3 regions of the Janthinobacterium sp. P210006 genome follow, and region 3 is predicted to be linked to each of the others. Evidence: predicted binding sites of a transcription regulator. Region 3 holds the regulator's gene; each other region holds the start of a gene.

Region 1 (4,787 bases), on a different contig from region 3:
GGCGCTGGACACGGAACACGACCTGGCCTTGCTGCGCCTGGCGGGCGCGCCGCTGCCCGCCCTGGCGCTGGGCGACGCGGCCGCCGTGCGCGAAGGCCAGGCCATGGCCTTCACGGGTTTTCCCCTGGGCACCTTGCTGGGCTTGCACCACGTGACGCACCGCGCCACCGTGTCGTCGCTGACGCCCGTGGTCATGCCCAGTGAAAACGCGCAGCGCCTGGACCCGCGGCGCCTGGCGCAGCTGCAAAAGGCCCCGTACACCGTGTTCCAGCTGGACGCGACGGCGTATCCGGGCAGCAGCGGCAGCCCCCTGTTCGATCCCGAGACCGGTCTCGTCTACGGCATCGTCAACATGGTGTACGTCAAGGGCCTGAAAGAGGCGGCCATCAGCGCGCCCAGCGGCATCACGTATGCGATACCGGGCAGCCACATGCAGGCGATCTTGCTGAAAAACAAATGAGTTGTCAGTTGCGCCCCTGCCTCAGCCGGTCCGTAATGCCAGGCTCATCCCATGTCGGAAAAAAAAAGGGGTAAAACGACCGTTCACCCCCATGCTGTTCCATCAAGCCGCCGTATTTGCGGATCTGGGCCCCCATGTAATCGAGGTCCAGCCGCAGCAGCACGGCCGGCGCTCCCACGCGCGTGCACTCTCGTTCGCCGCCGAAGTCCTTGAAACCCAGCATGCGCTTGTAAAACACCACGTGACGGGGATTGACTTCGATCACGTAATCAGTAAAGCCGTGAATATTATGGGCATAGATATAAGAAATATGAATCAGCGCTGCAAACACGCGCTTGCTGACGCCCTTGTCGATGGCCAGGCGCGACGGTTCGCACAGGCGCCGGCCCTCTTCGCGCAGCACGTCGAGCTTGTCGCGGAAGTTTTCATCGGCGGGCAAACCCGTCTCGTCGTTATCCAGGCACAGGGTCATGGTGCCGACGGTGCTGCCGGCCGTTTCTGCAAACAGGGTGATCTTATTGAGCGCATGCGCAATGCCGGGATCGACGGCATAGCCGCGCCAGCCGTACATCTTGCGGATCAGCAAACTCGCCGCTTCGCGCCGGCCACGCGAATTGGCCATGCGGATATGAAAGCGCTGCAGGTCGAGTTCGTGCTCCATGGCGGGATCGATCTGCCCCTCGCCCACCACCAGGTCGCTGAAATTGCCCGGCGTGTCGAAGGAAATAATGGGTTCATCGTCAAAGCTCATCTTGTCCTCACGTTCATCGGCCGCCGTCGAGACGGACTGAAGCCAATGCCTTGTGACAAGATAAAAACTGGAGAAGTTCCCACGCCGGGCAAAAAAAGCAGAAGAAATACGCTATTTAATAGCAAAATTGCACGCTGAAATTTGCCCGCAAGTACAAAATGACAAACAAAAATGCTGTTTTGACAGGACTATTGCCGATTTAGAAAAAACTCTCCGGTATCAATAACACGTCGCCGGGCCGCATCATGACGTTGGCGGAAATATCGCCATTCTTGAGCAGGTCGTCCAGGCGCACGCCCAGCTGCTGCTGGCTGCCTTCGCGCATGCGGATGATGCTGGCCTTGTTGCCGGCGGCGAAGTCGGTGATGCCGCCCACGGCGATGAGCACGTCCATCAGCGACATGCCCAGCCGGTACGGCAGCGCCTGCGGCTTGGCGGCCTCGCCGATCACGCGGATCTGCTCGCTGTACGGCCCCGAGAAATTGGTGACGATGACCGTCACCACGGGCTGCTGGATGAACTTGCCCAACGCTTGCTCGATGTCGCGCGCCAACTGGGTCGACGTCTTGCCGCTCGCTTCCAGGTCTTCCACCAGCGGCGTGGTGATCTTGCCGTCCGGCCGCACGGCCACCGTCAGCGACACTTCCGGGTTGCGCCACACGATGATGTTGACGGAATCGCCCGGACCGATCAGGTAGTCGTGCATGGGTGCGCTGTCGTCGGCGGGCGCCGGCGGATGGGGCGTGCGGCAGGCGCCCAACAGGCTGGCGGCGCCCGCCAGGACCAGCGCGTGGCAGACAAATGCACGGCGAAACGGATTCATGCGGAGCCTCTTCGGGTCGATGGCGCGTCCATGGGCGGCCCCGCAGAACCAGCCTGAGCCGCGAACTTCCTATGATTATTAAAACCCGGCAAGTCAACCTTGAGGCGTATCAAGAAGCAATCATCTTGGGAAATCTTGCTCGACAGGGGTCCTATACTTTGCTTACTCAACAGGCAAGCATTTCTTGCAAGACGCCTGTCCGCGCCGCCAAGTCCTCTGCCGTGCAGCACCGTCACTTGAAGGAAGCGACATGGAAGAATTGATACAGCAATTGCTTTCCGGCCTGAAAGGCATCTGGAAATACCGCTGGCATGCGGTGCTGGTGGCGTGGCTGGTGGCAATCGGCGGTTTCATCCGGGTGATCACCTTGCCGGACGACTTCCAGACGTCGGCACGCGTGTTTGTCGATACGCAAACCATCCTCAAGCCGCTGATGGCCGGCATGACCAGCGTGCCGAATACGGAACAGCAGGTGGCCATCATGAGCCGCACCCTGCTCAGCCGCCCGAACGTGGAGCGCGTCATGCGCATGGTCGACCTGGACCTGGACTCGAAGACCGTGCGCGAGCACGAGGCCCAGCTCGACGACCTGATGAGCCGCATCAAGATCACGGGCACCAACGCCTACGACATCTACACCATCAGCTACAGCGGCCGCGACCCGAAGCTGGTGCGCGACGTGGTGCAAAGCCTGCTGACCATCTTTGTCGAAGGCAGCTTCCAGGGTAAAAAGGGCGACTCGCAGAAGGCCGTGCAGTTCATCGACGAGCAGATCAAGAATTACGAGGACAAGCTGAGCGCGGCGGAAAATCTGGTGAAGGAATTCAAGATCCGCAACAACCTGCTGCTGCCGCGCCAGGGCATCGACTATGGCAGCCAGCTGCTGATGTCGTCCGATAGCCTGAACAATGCCAAGCTGGAACTGGTCGAGGCGGAACAGGCCCGCAAGGCCATCCAGAGCCAGATCGAGGGCGACGAACCCGTGCTCGACCTGGAACCGAACGCGTCGACCATCACGAATCCCGAACTCGACGAGCGCATCGCCTCGCTGAACAAGAACCTCGACAGCCTGCGCATGCAATTTACGGAATTGCATCCCGACATCATCGCCTCGAAGCGTCTCATTGCCCAGCTGGAAGAACGCAAGATCGAGGAAAGCAAGCTGAAAACGGCGGCCGGCGATCCGGGCAAGAACTACAGCCCCATGCTGCAGCAGCTGAAGGTGGCGCTGACGGACGCGGACGCCAAGGTGGCCGCCATCCGCGCCCGCGTGCAGGAATACAACGCGCGCAACGAGCGCCTGCTGGCGCAAAGCAATGCCGTGCCCGAGGTGGAGTCGCAGCTGGCGCAGCTGAACCGCGACTACATCATCAACAAGGAAAACTATGAAAAGCTGATCGGCCGGCGCGAAGCGGCCAAGCTGTCGGGCGAACTGAGCTCCACCACGGAGATGATGGCCTTCAAGATCATCGATCCCCCCACAGTGCAATATGCGCCCGTGGGGCCGAACCGCCCGCTGCTGTTCAGCGCGGCGCTGGGTGCGGCACTGGTGGCCGGCATCGCCACGGCCCTGCTGATCAGCCAGGTGCGCCCCACCTTCCTCAGCCCCGCCGAACTGCGCGATGCCACGGGCTTGAACGTGCTGGGCACGGTATCGATGAACTGGACGGCGCTGCAGCAGGTGCGCCGCCGCCGCGCCCGCTATGGCTTTGGCGCCTGCCTGGGCAGCCTGTTCGTACTGTACGGCGGGGTCATGACGGCCGCGCTGCTGAAATTCTAGCGCCACCACGGGAGCGACGATGAGCACCAAGGACAGCGGCAGGCAGGAACCCACCATCCTGGGCGTGGCCGAGGCCGGCGTGCCGTACGGCGCGGACCAGGCGGACGCCCAGGCCGAGGCACTGAACCCCCGCTACCGGACCTTGAACCTGGCCCGGCTGGCGGAACAAGGCATGCTCACGCAGGATGGCGGGCGCAGCTCGGTGGCCGAGGATTTCCGCATCATCAAGCGCCCGCTGCTGCGCCAGGCGCGCGCCACCGGTACCGACGCCATCCGCCACGGCAACCTGATCGTCGTCACCAGCGCCATGCCCGGCGAAGGCAAGACGTATTGCGCCGTCAACCTGGCCATGAGCATCGCCATGGAAATGGATATCACGGTGCTGCTGGTCGACGCCGACGTGGCGCGCCCGTCCGTGCTGAAAGTGCTGGGCCTGCCGCCGGAGCCGGGGCTGATGGACGTGCTGCTGGACCCGCAGCTGGCCATGGCGGACGTGATCCTGAAAACCAACGTGGCCAACCTGAGCATCCTGCCCGCCGGGCGCAGCAACAAGCATGCGACGGAATTGCTGGCCAGCCGGGCCATGAGCCGGCTGCTGGCAGAAATTGCCAGCCGCTACGCGGACCGCGTCGTCGTCTTCGACTCGCCGCCCCTGCTGATCACCAGCGAAGCGCACGCGCTGGTGGGACAGATGGGGCAAGTGGTGATGGTGGTCGAGGCGGAAACGACGACCCAGCACGCCGTCAAGGAAGCGCTGCGCCAGATCGAATCGTGCGAACACATTCATTTGATCTACAACAAGACCAAATCGTTCCCCGGCAGCGACTACTACGGTTATGGCTATTACGATTAGCCGCCGCGCGCCGCGATCCGTCCCCTTGCTGCTGTCCCTGCTGCTGCCCGCGCCCGCCGGCGCCGTCGACTGGCTGGTGGTGCCGTCGCTGCGCCTGCGCGAAAGCTACACGGACAACGC
Region 2 (4,787 bases), on a different contig from region 3:
CGACGCGCCGCCTTGCACAGCCAGGGTGGACGCTTGCCCCGCCAGCTCGCAGGCCAGCTGGGCGTTGTCGGCATTGTCATTGACGGCTTGCGTCAGCGCTTCCATGGCGCTCGACGTTTCTTCCAGCGAACTGGCTTGCATTTCCGTGCGCGCCGATAAATCGAGGTTGCCGGTGGCAATTTCACGCGAGGCCGTGTCGATCGATTGCACGGCGCCCATGATGGTGCGCAAGGTCTGGTTCAGGTTGGCGATGGTCTGATCCAGCACGCGCGACGTGTCGGCGATCTCGTCATTGCCCTGCTTGGGCGCGCCCGCCATCAGCTTGCCCGCCGCCAAGTCTTGCACGGCGTCGGCGATGCCGCGGATTTCCACCAGCATGGCGCGCCGCACCAGCATGGTCACCACGATGGAGACGAGGATCGAGAGCAGGACCGTCAGCAGCAGGCTCCAGCACAGGCTGCGGAACTCGGCGCTGGCCGTCGCATGGGCCTCGCTGCCGAGGGTCGTTTCCAGCGCCGACAGTTGCGCCAGCTGCGTATTGAACTGGCCGAATTGCGTTTCTGCCTTGAGCATGGAATTGGTGGCGATCGACTGGTCCATCTGCGCCATTTCCATGGTTTCCAGCACGGCCTTGCGGTAGCCGGCCAGGGCCGCGATGGCCGCATCGACCAAGGTGCGTTCGGCGCCCGTGGCCGTGGCGCGCAAGGTGGCCAGCTGGGTGCCGATGGCCGCATGGCGCGCCTTGATTTGCTGCTCCAATGTATCGATGCGGGCCTTGGCGAAGCTGCCATTCGTCCACGACAGCAACTGGTACATATTGCCGTGCACATGCTTGGCGTCGCCGGCCACGTCGGATGCCGCCTTCAGATGCGCGATGCGTACCTGCACCATGTTTTCCAGCGAGGCATTTTGCCGCACCATGCCATACCAGGCACCGGTCGAGCTGAGTATCAGCAGCAGCAAGACCAAGGCGGGCGCCAGCAATAATTTCGGTCCTATGCGTAATCGATTGAGCATGCTTGACTCCCGGCTATGGCTGTTCAAACGGCAGGCGGCACAGGGGCAGGCGTGGGGGCGCCGCGCACTGCATGCGCATGCGCCGCCCCTGCCTTATTTCTTGTAGATCCCCGCTTCCAGCACTACATCGTTGACGCGCAGGATGTAGGTGGTCTTCGGCTCGATCTTGCCAGTGGTGGGATTCTTGTACTGGTAATCGACCCAGCCCTTGCCCTGCTTTTGCGCCAGCTCAATGATTTCACGGCGATATTTCTTGCCATTGGCGTCGGGCACATCCGTCAAATCCTTGCCCACGATGGAAGGATTGATGGGGTGGGCCAGCACGATGCCCGTCTTGATGTCGCGCATGTCCACGTATAGCGAGCCCTGCACGAAATCCGGGTCTTTCGCCGTGATTTTTTTCATCATTTCTTCCTTGCCATGCGCCTTCATGAAGGCGGCGCCCCGTTCCGCCATGGCGATGGCGTCTTTTTCCGTTGGTTCGACGGCGGCATGGACGCTGCCGACGGCAAATGCCAGGCACAGCAGGCTACCCGTGAATAAGCGTTTCATGAAAGCTCCTTGTGATATCGAGGGATGTGTTGCCAAGTCGTAATTTACGTCGCCGAGGTCCCCCTCAAATTGCGATGGCACAAACTAAGGTGTTGCTTGTCGGCAGCCTGCAACGTATCGACCGCTTGTTGATGTGTAGCAATTTGGTTCCGCACAGCAAGAACTATGATGACTTTCACAGCATGCCGGGTTGGCATGGCAGTGGCATAAACAGGCTGAATTGGCCGATATAGGGCTGATTTCATGGAAATTACCGCTATTTATTGGCAAGGAGCCGACCGTGGCCGCACGCATTCCCGAGCCGTTTTCACCGAAGTTCAAGCCGTACACGCGGCATACCATTCAACAGGCGCGGCAGTGGGAATGGCTGCCGGAAGAGCAGCGCGAAGCCGTGCAAGTGGTCTCGCACGTCTTGCCATTCCGCACCAATGAATATGTGCTCGACCAGTTGATCGACTGGAACAATATCCCTGACGATCCCATCTACCGCCTCGTCTTTCCCCACCGCGACATGCTGCCGCCCGAGCAGTACGCGCACTTGCGCGAGCTGGTGCTGGTGCAGCGCGACAAGGCCGCCATCGATGCCTATGTGCATGGTATCCGCCTGGGCATGAATCCCCATCCGGCCGGACAGATGACGCATAACGTGCCCAGAGTCAACGATACGGCCGTGCGCGGCGTGCAGCACAAATATGCGCAAACGGTGCTGTTTTTCCCCAGCGCAGGGCAGACCTGCCACGCGTATTGCACTTTCTGTTTCCGCTGGCCCCAGTTCGTGGGCATGGACGACATGAAGTTCGATGCGCGCGAGTCGCATGAGCTGGTTGCCTACCTGAAATTACATCGGGAAGTGACGGATGTGCTGATCACGGGCGGCGACCCGATGATCATGAACACGCGGCAACTGGCCGCCTACCTGGAGCCGCTGCTGGCGCCTGGCCTGGAACACATCCAGAACATCCGCATCGGCACCAAGGCGGTGGCGTATTGGCCGCAGCGCTTTGTGTCGGACCGCGACGCGGATGATTTGCTGCGCCTGTTCGAGCGCATCGTCAAGGCGGGCAAGAACCTGGCCGTGATGGGCCATTACAGCCATGCCGTCGAGTTGCGCCAGGATATCGCGCAGCAAGCCGTCAAGCGCATCGTCTCCACGGGCGCCACCTTGCGCATGCAGGGGCCGCTGATCCGCCACATCAATGAAGACCCGGCAAGCTGGGCCGAGCTGTGGCAGACGGGCACGCGCCTGGGGGCGATTCCGTATTACATGTTTGTCGAGCGGGACACGGGTCCGCGCAGCTATTTTGAGTTGCCCCTGGTGAAGGCGCACGAAATCTTCCAGGCCGCTTACCAGATGGTGTCCGGCCTGTCGCGCACGGTGCGGGGGCCGTCCATGAGCGCGTTTCCCGGCAAGATCGTCATCGATGGCATCGTCACCGTGAATGGCGAGAAACTGTTTGCCCTGCAATTTTTGCAGGCGCGCAACCCGGACTGGGTGCGCCGGCCGTTTTATGCCAAGTTCGATGCGGAAGCGACATGGATCGACGATTTGAAGCCGGCCTTTGGCCACGACAAGTTTTTCTTTGAAACGGATGAGCCAGTGCCGCAGGTGCCGCATAAAATCATCCGCCTGGCGCAGGCCGCCTGAGCATGCACGGTGCCGGCGGCTCTTCCCGTTCCGGCGCGGCCGTGTTTTGCCTGGTGTTCCTGCCGTTCGCGCTGGGGCATTACCTGTCGTGCCTGTTGCGGGGCGTGAATGCCGTGCTGACGGCCGAGCTGCTGGGCGCCATCGCCCTGACGCCAGCGCAGCTGGGCTTGCTGACCAGCGCCTTCTTTCTCGCCTTTGCACTGGTGCAATTGCCGGTTGGCATGGCGCTGGACCGTTACGGCCCCCGCACGGTGCAACTGTGGCTGCTGGCGCTGGCGGCCCTGGGCGTGTGGCTGTTCAGCCGGGGCCACAGCTTTGCCGGGCTGATGTGGGCGCGCGCCCTGATGGGAGCGGGCCTGGGCGGCTGTTTCATGGCGGCCGTGAAAGCGAGCTCGTGCGCCATCGCGCCGTCGCGCCTGCCTTCCGTGCACGGCTACCTGATCGCCGTGGGCGGTCTGGGCGCGGCCACGGCCACCATGCCCGTCAAGCTGGCCCTGCATTACACGGACTGGCGCGGCGTGTTCCTGGGCCTGGCGCTGGCGGCGCTGGCCATCGGCTTGCTGATCCGCCTGCTGTCGCCGGCCATGCCCGCGCCCGCCGCTGCGGGGAACAAGGTCAGTGTCTGGAGCGTGTACCGGGACCCCGGTTTTCGCCGCACCATCGCGCTGATCCTGCTGCCGCACACGGTGTTCTTTGGCGTGCAGGGCCTGTGGGTGGGACGCTGGCTGGCCGACGTGGGGGGCTTGTCCGACGACAGCGTCGCGTACTTGTTGTATCTGGGCATGGCGGCCGTCATCTTCGGCGCCATCGGCATGGGCATGCTGACGGAGTGGGCAGGGCGGCGTGCGATCGAACCCATGCAAGTGGCGGGCGCCGGCATCGCCCTGTTTGTCGCCGTGCAAGTGGCAATGGCATGCAACGTGCTGCCGAGCCTGCCCTTGCTGTCCGTACTGTTTACCCTGCTGGGCACGGTGACGGGCCTCGAGTATGCGATCGTCGCGCAAAGCATGCCGGCCAGCCTGACGGGCAGGGCCGCCACCAGCCTCAACCTGCTCATTTTCACGGGCGCCTTCCTGGTGCAGGCGGGCTTTGGCCTGATCCTCGGATGCTGGCCCCTGAACAGCCTGCAACAGTATCCGCCCCAGGCTTACCAGGTGGCATTTGGCGTGCTGGCGGCCTTGCAACTGCCGGGACTTGCGATGTTTTTCATTCACCGCTACAGGCGTGCCGGACCATCCGGTAAAATGGCAGCCTGCACAGCGGCAATGATCAACTCCAAGGAAGACTATGAAACTCGTTCGTTATGGACGTCCAGGCAAGGAAAAACCGGGCCTGATCGATGAAGAAGGCAAACTGCGCGACCTGTCCGGCGTGATCGCCGATATTGACGGTGCGCAACTGTCCGACAAGGCCCTGCGCAAGCTGGCCAAGCTCGATGAAAAGACGCTGCCCCTGGTGCGCGGCAACCCGCGCTTCGGCGTGCCGCTGGCGAAAGTCGGCAAGTTCATCGGCATTGGCCTCAATTACGCGGATCATGCGGCCGAGGCCGGCATGGCTATCCCGGCCGAACCCA
Region 3 (4,787 bases):
CAGGGCCCGTCCGTGCGCAAGACGGCCAAGAAGACGGCCAAGCACCTGGTATGGGGCGCCATCGCCCTGTGGACGGGCTTTACCTTTGTCGGCTACTTCACGCCGATCAAGGAACTGGCGCAGGCGGTGACCACCCTGAACTTCGGTCCGTGGGAATGGTTCTGGGTCTTGTTCTACAGCCTGGCAACCTACGGCAACGCGGGCTGGCTCCGCGAGCAGGTGTGCAAATACATGTGCCCCTACGCGCGCTTCCAGAGCGCCATGTTCGACCAGGACACGCTGATCATCACCTACGATGCCAAGCGGGGCGAACCCCGTGGCGCCATGAGCAAGAAGGCCGGCAACAACGACAAGCTGGGCGACTGCATCGACTGTACCCTGTGCGTGCAGGTGTGTCCGACCGGCATCGATATCCGCAACGGCCTGCAGTATGAATGCATCGGCTGCGCCGCCTGCGTCGATGCCTGCAACAGCGTGATGGACAAGGTCGACCGGCCACGGGGACTGGTACGCTACAGTACCGACCATGCGATGGAAAACAACTTCAATTCGAAGCAGATACGCCAGCGCGCCATGCGCCCGCGCGTCCTGATCTACACTTCCATCCTGGCCCTGATCATCATCGCCGTGTGTACCTCGCTGGCCCTGCGCACGCCCCTGAAAATGGACGTGATCCGCGACCGCGGTTCGATGGGACGCGAAGTGGAAGACGGCATGATCGAGAACGTCTACCGGCTGCAGATCATGAACACCTCGGAGCAAAGCCAGCATTTTAAAATCAGCGTATCCGGCTTGCCGGGCCTGACCTTGCTGACGCGCGATGAAGTGACCCTGCAGCCGACGGAAACCCTGGGCTGGCCCATCCGCCTGCGCACGCCGCATGGCGTGGGCGAGAAGGGCTCGAACAAGATTGCGATCGAGCTGCAATCGCTGGACGACCCGTCGCTACACGTGCGTGAAAGCGCGGTCTTCATCGTGCCGCGCTAATGCAGGAAGGCCAATCCCCGCATGGGGATTGGCCGTTTAAACAGGAGAAATATCATGTCCGACAGCCTCAAGCTGCAAGCCCCCGTGGCGCCGTGGTACAAGCATCGCTGGCCATGGCTGCTGATGATCGGCCCCGGCCTGTCCGTCGTCGTCGGCAGCACCATGGGCTATATCGCATTTACGCAGCCCGACGCGCTGGTGGTGGGCGATTATTACAAGCAGGGCAAGGCGATCAACCAGGACTTGCGGCGCGATACGGTCGCCAGCGACCTGGCCATGTCAAGCAAGCTGTCGTACGACGTGGCGGCAGCGCGCCTCAGCGGTTCCGTGCACAGCTTCGGCAAGGCGTATCGGGCGCCGCTGCAGCTGCACCTGGCGCATGCGACCCAGCCGGAAAAAGACATCAAGCTGCTGGTGCAGCCTGATGCGGCCGGCAACTTTTCGGTGGCGCTGCCCATGCTCGAGCGCAGCCGCTGGCAAGTGCTGGTGGAAAACGACAAACGCGAATGGCGCCTGTCCGGCATCTGGACCTGGCCCCTGCAGCGCAGCATCGCGCTGCATGCGGATGAAGAGCTGTAAATCCTACTTGCAGTTGTCCGTGCCGGCCGTAATGGCCTTCAGCTTGGCCGGCTGCAGGATCTCGATCTCGCGGTTCGAGACGCGCAGCCAGCCTTCCTTCTTGAACTTCGACAATAAGCGGCTGACGCTCTCGATGGTCAGGCCCAGGTAGTTGCCGATTTCCTCGCGCGACATGCGCAGCTGGAAATTGCTGCCCGAATAGCCGCGTGCCTCATAGCGCGACGCCAGGTTGACGATGAAGGCGGCAAAACGCTGGGTCGCCTGCATATTGCCCAGCAACAGCATGACGCTTTGCTCGCGCGTGATTTCCTGGCTCATCATGCGGTGGAAATGGCGCAGCAGGGTCGGCATATTGCCCAGCAATTGTTCCAGGCTGGAAAACGGAATTTCACACACTTCACTGTCTTCCAGCGCCACGGCATTACAGTGGTGGCGGTCGGCGCTGATGGCATCCATGCCCAGCAGTTCGCCAGCCATCTGGAAGCCCGTCACCTGCTCTTCGCCGCCCGGATTGATCTGGTAGGTCTTGAAGTGCCCCAGGCGGATCGCATACAGGTTCTGGAACGAGTCCCCGATGCGGAACAGCGAGGCGCCGCGCGCGATCTTGCGGCGGCGGCCGATGATCTGGTCCAGCCGGTCCATATCACCCACATCCAGGCCCATCGGCAGGCACAATTGATGCATGCTGCAGGTCGAGCATCGCGCACGCAACGCCTCCACGTTCACTGTGGGCAAGGTTGGAGTGAGTAACGCTTCAGTCATGTCGGTACCTTTTAGAAAATGCAACAACAAGTTTACTGCATACAGGGTTGCCGTGTGCCAATTTCACGGTAATTTCGGCGAATAAACGACGTCCAGCCTTTAATTATATGGCAACATCGTCAAAAGCCCGTATGGGGCAAGGCAATTTGCGCAGCGGCGCTTGCCAAGCTGGGGCATTGATAGGAAAATTCCTGACAGCATTATCTGCCGCTGTGCCGCCCGGTACTGAAAAGGAAATCATGAAGCCTCTCGGCATCAAAGCAAAAGTCGCGCTGGCCACCAGCCTGACCTCGATCGCCATGATCGCGCTCGTCACCATGATCCAGGTGCAGCACATGCGCGCCGACTTCACCAAAGTACTGCTGAGCCAGCAGTCTTCCCTGATCAGCCGCACCGCTGCCGAGCTCGACGACAAGCTGGCCATGCTGCTGCAGATCGTCACCCTGACGGCCCGGCAGCAGCCGCCGGAATTGATCGCCCAGCCCGCCAAGCTGCGCGAATACTATGCGCGCCGCTCGATGCTGGTGCTGTTCGACGACGTGCTGGTGCTCGACGCGCAAGGCGCCGTCGTGGCCGACATGCCGGAGGTAGCGGGGCGCGCCGGCATCAACGTCGCCGAGCGCGAATATTTCCAGACCGTCCTGCGCACGCGCCAGCCCATGATCACCGAACCGATGCTGGGCAAATCGAGCGGCATGCCCATCGTGCAGATGGTGGCGCCCGTGCTGGACGCCGATGGCCAGGTGGCTGGCGTGGTGATCGGCGTGCTGCGCCTGTACAAGGACAATCTGCTGGGGCGCCTGCGCTCGGAAAAGATCGGCAAGAGCGGCTATTACTTCATCCTCACGCGCGGCGACGTGCCGCGCTACGTGCTGCACCCCGATACCAGCCGCTTGCTGCAGCCGCGCAAGCCGAATGCCAACCTGACGACCACGCAGCTGCTGAAGGAAGACGGCGAAGGCAGCATGGTCAGCACCAACAGCCGCGGCGTCACGGCCGTCAACAGCTTCAAGCGCCTGAAGTCCGTAAACTGGCTGCTGGCCGCCTCGCTGCCCGTCGAAGACGCCTTCGAACCATTCGATGGCGTGCTGTACCGGCTGGTGCTGTGGAGCATTCTCGCTTCGCTGCTGGCCGCTGCCGTTCTGGGCTGGGTGACCGTGCGCCTGCTGTCGCCGCTGGTGCGCCTGCGCGACACCCTGCTGGCCCTGCGTAGCAGCGGCAGCCGCTTCACGCCCGTGCCGGTGCAGCAGCGCGACGAGATCGGCGAACTGACGGAAGCGTTCAACGGCCTGATGAGCGAACGCGACCGCCTGCAGCAAGAACTCGAAGCGCGCGCGGCAGAGCTGGAACAGGAGCGCGACCGGGCCGAGGCGGCCAACCGCGCGAAGAGCGACTTCGTGGCCAACATGAGCCATGAAATCCGCACGCCCCTCAATGCCGTGCTGGGCATGGTGTATTTGCTGGGCAACACCAGGCTCGACACGGAACAGCGCAAATACCTGACCATGGTGCGCGTGGCGGGCCAGTCGCTGCTGGGCATCCTCAACGACGTGCTCGATTATTCGAAGATCGAGGCGCGCCGCATGGAATTGTCGCCCGTCGAATTCGACCTCGACGAAGTCATGAATACCCTGGCCACGACGATGACCATGAATGCGGGCGAGAAGGAACTGGAACTGGCCATCGCCGTCGAGCCCGACGTGCCGCGGCGCCTCGTGGGCGACGCCCAGCGCCTGCAGCAAATCCTCGTCAACCTGGCTGGCAACGCCATCAAGTTCACGGAGAACGGCGAAGTGGTAGTGGCCGTCAGCCTGGCCGACAGCCAGCAGGGCAGCGCCTGGCTGCGCTTTGAAGTGCGCGACACGGGCATCGGCATGACGGAGCAGCAGCAACAGCAACTGTTTGCCGCGTTTTCGCAGGGCGACCAGAGCATCACGCGGCGCTTCGGCGGCACGGGCCTGGGCCTGGCCATCAGCAAGCAGCTGATCCACATGATGGGCGGCGAAATCGCCGTCGCCAGCAGCGAAGGCAAGGGCAGCCGCTTCTGGTTCAGCGTACCGTTCGAGATGCTGGCGCAGCCGGCCGAAACGCGGCGCACGCCCGCCCTGGGCCAGCTGCGCCTGCTGGTGGCCGACGATAACCGCACCACGCGCGAACTGATCGTCAAACTGATCGAGGCATGGGGCTGGCTGGCCGACGAAGTGGACTCCGGTTTTGCCGCCATCGAACTGTACCGCGAGCGCCTGGCGCAGCAGCAGCCGTACGACGTGGTGCTGGCCGACTGGCACATGCCCGTGATGGACGGCCTGGCCACGGCCAAGGCCATCCGCCAGGCCGCCGCTGGCCAGCGCCAGCCCATCGTGGTGATGGTCAACGCGTTTGCCCGCAACCACCTGGAGGAAATCTCCAGCGCGGCCGAGGCCGACGTCGTGCTGATGAAGCCGATCACGGGCTCGAGC

The links. The regulator FNR, encoded in region 3, switches genes on or off when oxygen is low (the NO sensors DNR and NnrR bind a similar motif). The targets are predictions, from matches to a motif close to TTGATNNNNATCAA.
Region 1: the regulator FNR is predicted to act here: its motif matches at 2,134-2,147, upstream of VPH41_RS09805 (XrtA system polysaccharide chain length determinant).
Region 2: the regulator FNR is predicted to act here: its motif matches at 1,698-1,711, upstream of VPH41_RS01710 (KamA family radical SAM protein).

What each region holds. Positions count from the first base shown of each region.
Region 1 covers NZ_JAZARD010000002.1:311,114-315,900, reverse strand. Annotated here, with positions in the region: gene VPH41_RS09820 (S1 family peptidase) at 1-460, shown strand, start outside; gene VPH41_RS09815 (N-acyl amino acid synthase FeeM domain-containing protein) at 465-1,211, opposite strand; gene VPH41_RS09810 (XrtA/PEP-CTERM system exopolysaccharide export protein) at 1,411-2,034, opposite strand; gene VPH41_RS09805 (XrtA system polysaccharide chain length determinant) at 2,285-3,814, shown strand; gene VPH41_RS09800 (XrtA-associated tyrosine autokinase) at 3,834-4,667, shown strand; gene VPH41_RS09795 (TIGR03016 family PEP-CTERM system-associated outer membrane protein) at 4,651-4,787, shown strand, end outside.
Region 2 covers NZ_JAZARD010000001.1:377,779-382,565, forward strand. Annotated here, with positions in the region: gene VPH41_RS01700 (methyl-accepting chemotaxis protein) at 1-1,017, opposite strand, end outside; gene VPH41_RS01705 (cache domain-containing protein) at 1,111-1,569, opposite strand; gene VPH41_RS01710 (KamA family radical SAM protein) at 1,850-3,214, shown strand; gene VPH41_RS01715 (MFS transporter) at 3,217-4,557, shown strand; gene VPH41_RS01720 (fumarylacetoacetate hydrolase family protein) at 4,502-4,787, shown strand, end outside.
Region 3 covers NZ_JAZARD010000004.1:734,060-738,846, reverse strand. Annotated here, with positions in the region: gene ccoG (cytochrome c oxidase accessory protein CcoG) at 1-987, shown strand, start outside; gene VPH41_RS23075 (FixH family protein) at 1,042-1,566, shown strand; gene fnr (fumarate/nitrate reduction transcriptional regulator Fnr) at 1,570-2,328, opposite strand; gene VPH41_RS23065 (response regulator) at 2,568-4,787, shown strand, end outside.